DNA from 2 places in the Pseudescherichia sp. L3 genome. Region 1 is predicted to be linked to the other one. Evidence: predicted binding sites of a transcription regulator. Region 1 holds the regulator's gene; the other holds the start of a gene.
What was found. The regulator Fur, encoded in region 1, represses iron uptake genes when iron is present. The targets are predictions, from matches to a motif close to ATAATAATGAGAACNACTATCAA.
Positions count from the first base shown of each region.

Region 2: a site for Fur is predicted at 1,424-1,446, ahead of zupT (zinc transporter ZupT). Genes of this name have one in related genera too.

Region 1 is NZ_JANKYC010000001.1:393,063-395,468, forward strand. It holds gene NR795_RS01930 (SDR family oxidoreductase) at 1-499, shown strand, start outside; gene fur (ferric iron uptake transcriptional regulator) at 565-1,023, opposite strand; gene fldA (flavodoxin FldA) at 1,315-1,845, opposite strand; gene ybfE (LexA regulated protein) at 1,995-2,288, opposite strand.
Region 2 is NZ_JANKYC010000004.1:210,523-212,928, forward strand. It holds gene ribB (3,4-dihydroxy-2-butanone-4-phosphate synthase) at 1-569, shown strand, start outside; gene zupT (zinc transporter ZupT) at 635-1,411, opposite strand; gene ygiD (4,5-DOPA dioxygenase extradiol) at 1,608-2,396, shown strand.

The DNA.
Region 1 (2,406 bases):
AGCGCTCAACGCCGCCGGGATTGCCAACGCTAATCCGGCGCTGGAGATGGAGCCAGACCAGTGGCAGCGGGTTATCGATATCAACCTGACCGGCGTCTGGAACAGCTGTAAAGCCGAGGCCGAGCTGATGCTGGAGAGCGGCGGCGGCTCGATCATCAATATCGCCTCTATGTCCGGCGTGATTGTTAACCGGGGGCTGGAGCAGGCCCATTATAACTGCTCGAAGGCAGGGGTGATCCACTTAAGCAAAAGCCTGGCGATGGAGTGGGCGGAGAAAAATATCCGCGTTAACACAATTAGCCCAGGCTACACCGCGACCCCGATGAATACCCGTCCAGAGATGGTGCACCAGACAAAATCGTTTGAGAGCCAGACGCCTATGCAGCGTATGGCAAAAGTTGAGGAGATGGCTGGCCCGGCGATTTTCCTTGCTGCGGATGCCTCGTCGTTCTGCACCGGTGTGGATCTGCTGGTCGATGGCGGGTTTGTTTGCTGGTAACAAACGGCAGGCCATAGATAAAAAAAGGGTCACCCTGAGGTGACCCTTTTTCGTTACCGTATCAATTACAGCTTACGCGGCGTGGTCTCATGCGCGTGTTCATTTTCACGGCAGTCGCCTTCGGCGCAGTGACCGTAAAGATAGAGGCTGTGGTTCGTCAGGCGGATGCCGTGCTTCGTAGCGATTTCACGCTGGCGAGCTTCGATAGAATCATCGCTAAACTCGATCACCTTGCCGCAGTCGAGGCAGATCAGATGATCGTGGTGATGCTGCTGGGTCAGTTCGAAAACGGACTTGCCGCCCTCAAAGTTATGACGGGTGACAATCCCGGCATCATCAAACTGGTTAAGCACACGATACACGGTAGCCAGACCAATTTCCTCGCCCATGTCGATCAGTCGCTTGTATAAGTCTTCCGCACTGACATGATGGTTATCCGGTCCCTGAAGCACTTCCAGAATTTTTAAACGAGGAAGCGTGACTTTCAAGCCGGCCTTCTTTAATGCGGTGTTATTGTCAGTCATGCGGAGTCTGTCCTGTTGCTAATCGATTCACTTCCGAGGCGGAAGTTAATGAGAATGACCTTGAGTAAATGCGTCTCATTATAGAATTGCCACTTCTTAATGAAAACTACAAGTCCTCAAGTAAAGTATGCGTATAAAAACGTGGCCTCGCCAACAAACTATCGTTGTGCAACCCGTTTGACCAGGGGATATTGTACAGGTATGTACGCGAAAGTTAAAAATTTGTAGCAATTATTTCTATTGCTTTTATCTATCAATAGCAGCGCAGCACATAGGCTGCGCCGTCTATCATCAGGCGTTAACGATCTCGTCCAGGTGCAGCTCTTCAGAGATCTGCTTCACCCACTTCTCAACGCGCTCGGCGGTCAGTTCCGGCTGGCGGTCTTCATCAATGGCGAGACCCACGAAGTGATCGTCATCGGCCAGGCCTTTAGACGCTTCGAAGTGGTAACCGGCGGTTGGCCAGTGGCCGACGATAGTCGCCCCGTTGGGTTCAATGATATCACGAATGGTGCCGAGGGCATCACAGAAGTACTCTGCGTAATCTTCCTGGTCGCCACAGCCGAACAGCGCCACCAGCTTACCGTTGAAGTCTACCTCTTCCAGCGTTGGGAAGAAGTCATCCCAGTCGCACTGCGCTTCACCATAGTACCAGGTTGGGATGCCCAGCAGCAGGATATCATAGCCTTCCAGATCTTCTTTGCTGCTCTTGGCAATGTCATGCACGTCAGCAACGTCTGGACCAAGCTGCTTTTGGATCATCTTTGCGATATTTTCGGTGTTACCGGTGTCGCTACCGAAAAAAATACCTGTAATTGCCATGAGTAAAATAACCTCTTGAAACTTAATGATATGGTGGTGGAGCACGGCCCACGGATAAGGGCAATAATAGCAGAACAGCGGCGTACGCGAAATTCGTAATCGCCCAGACTGCACTCTGTGCTACATGAAAGTGTGATTTGATGTGTTTTTCAGACGTCGCCCTGGCAGTGCAGGGCCTTGAGCTGGGTAAGCAGCAGCTCTTCGATCAGTTCGCTACGGCTCATCTGCCGGGCATCGGCCAGCGCGTTGAGCGCCTCAACGGCGTCGGCGTTCATCTTCAGCTCGACGCGCTTAAGCCCACGAACTTTATCGCGTTTAAGCTGGTTGCGCTTATTGATGCGTAGCTGTTCGTCACGCGAAAGCGGATTCGTTTTCGGTCGTCCCGGGCGACGCTCGTTCGCGAACAGATCTAGTGTCGTACGGTCCGTTTGTTCTTTTGCCATGATTTAGGGTGACGTCGAGGGAAAACAGGCTGCCAGGGTATCCCTGCGCGATTAGCGCGCCATCATACATCAGCAGAGCAGGGACGCCAACGACCGTAAGCCTTGCCGCGTCCGGTCG
Region 2 (2,406 bases), on a different contig from region 1:
TCATGGTGCTCGACGACGAGGACCGTGAAAACGAAGGCGATATGATCTTCGCCGCAGAAACCATGACCGTTGAGCAGATGGCGCTGACTATTCGCCACGGCAGCGGCATTGTCTGCCTCTGCCTGACCGAAGAACGTCGTAAACAGCTCGATCTGCCGATGATGGTGGAGAACAACACCAGCGCCTACGGCACCGGTTTTACCGTGACCATCGAAGCCGCTACTGGCGTGACTACCGGCGTATCCGCCGCTGACCGCGTGACCACCGTGCGTGCCGCCATTGCCGACGGTGCTAAGCCGTCCGATCTCAACCGCCCTGGCCACGTCTTCCCGCTGCGCGCGCAGCCGGGTGGGGTGCTGACCCGCGGCGGCCACACCGAGGCAACCATTGACCTCGTGACGCTGGCGGGCTTCAAGCCTGCGGGCGTGCTCTGTGAGCTGACCAACGATGACGGCTCTATGGCGCGCGCGCCGGAGTGCATCGAATTTGCGAAAGCCCATGATATGGCCGTTGTGACCATTGAAGATCTGGTGGCCTACCGCCGCGAGCAGGAACGCAAAGCCAGCTAAGCGCTAGCGTAATATAAAGCAAAGCCGGGCATGCCCGGCTTTGTTGTTTCTAATGTTTCGTCTGATTAGCCCGCAAAGCCGATGCTTTGCAACAGTACCAGGCTCAGCCCCATCACCGACATACCGCACAGTACGCCGTAGCTCGGGTTATTGTTGGGATCGATCTCTTTCGCCAGCGGCATCAGCTCATCTACCGACAGCGCCACCATGATCCCGGCCACCGCCGCCATGATCGCCGCCATCACCACCGGCGAAACCAGGCTGCCGAGGATCAACCATGCCAGTACGCCGCCGAGAATTTCCGCCAAGCCTGAGATCCCCGCCCACATTACCGCTTTACGCTTTGAGCCCGTGGCGGCATAGACCGGCGCTGCCACCGCCAGCCCTTCGGGAATGTTGTGCAGCGCTACCGCCAGGGCGATCCCCAGCCCCAGCTCAAGGTTGCTGCTGGCCGTCACGTAGGTGGCCACGCCTTCAGGAAAGTTGTGCAGGCTAATGCCAAGGGTGAGCAGGATCGCCGTACGCTTGATATTGCTCGGCATCGTTTTGCTGCTGGCGCGCATAAGATCCTGCGCATGGGCATGCGGCAGCAGACGATCGAGGCCGTAGTAGCCCAGCAGGCCGACAATAAACATGCCGTAGCCAAGCACCGGCGACATCCCTTCCGTACCGAGCGCGGCGGGGAGCATCTCCATTAGCGAGATCAGCAGCATAATCCCGGCGGCAAATCCCAGCGAAAAGGCCAGCACGCGGTTAGAAGGCTTCTGGCCAAGCACGCCGAGGATCGCGCCAATAAAGGTGGCCGCACCGGCTAATAAGGTCAGAATCAACGGGACCGACATTCAGAACTCCTTGTGATAATGATTCTCATTAATATTATTTAACACTGCTCCGTAAGGCGAGAGGGTAAGTCACTCTTTACGCATTTCTTACATTCAAATTATCTGATGATCTTCATCACGCTTATCTGAGTTCATCCTCTACGAGAAAAGCGTACTCTGCTTCTAACAAAATGACACTTTTTCTGAGGATATCATCATGTCTGCGTCTCGTATGCCAGCGCTGTTTCTGGGCCACGGCAGCCCGATGAACGTGCTGGAAGATAATATCTATACTCGTGCCTGGGGCAAGCTGGGGCAGACGCTGCCGCGTCCAAAGGCAATTGTGGTGATCTCCGCCCACTGGTTCACCCGTGGCACCGGCGTGACGGCAATGGAAACCCCAAAGACGATTCATGACTTTGGCGGCTTCCCGCAGGCACTCTTTGACACGCACTATCCCGCACCTGGCTCTCCTGAGCTGGCACAGCGGCTGGTGGATCTGCTGGCACCGATCCCGGTTACGCTGGACAAAGAGGCGTGGGGGTTTGACCACGGCTCCTGGGGCGTGCTGATCAAGATGTACCCGGACGCCGACATTCCCATGGTGCAGTTGAGCGTGGACAGTACCAAACCCGCCGCCTGGCACTATGAGATGGGCCGCAGGCTGGCGACGCTCCGCGATGAAGGCATTATGCTGGTGGCGAGCGGCAACGTGGTGCATAACCTGCGCACCGCGCGCTGGCACGGGGAGAGCACGCCCTACGCGTGGGCGGAGTCGTTTAATGATTACGTGAAGGCTAACCTCACCTGGCAGGGGCCGGTGGAGCAGCATCCGCTGGTGAACTATCTGCAGCACGAGGGTGGCGCGCTGTCGAACCCGACGCCGGAACACTTCCTGCCGCTGCTCTATGTGCTCGGCGCATGGGACGGCACAGAACCGGTGATAATCTCGGTAGAGGGGATGGAGATGGGCAGCATCAGCATGCTGTCGGTGCAGGTGGGCTAATAACTGAACG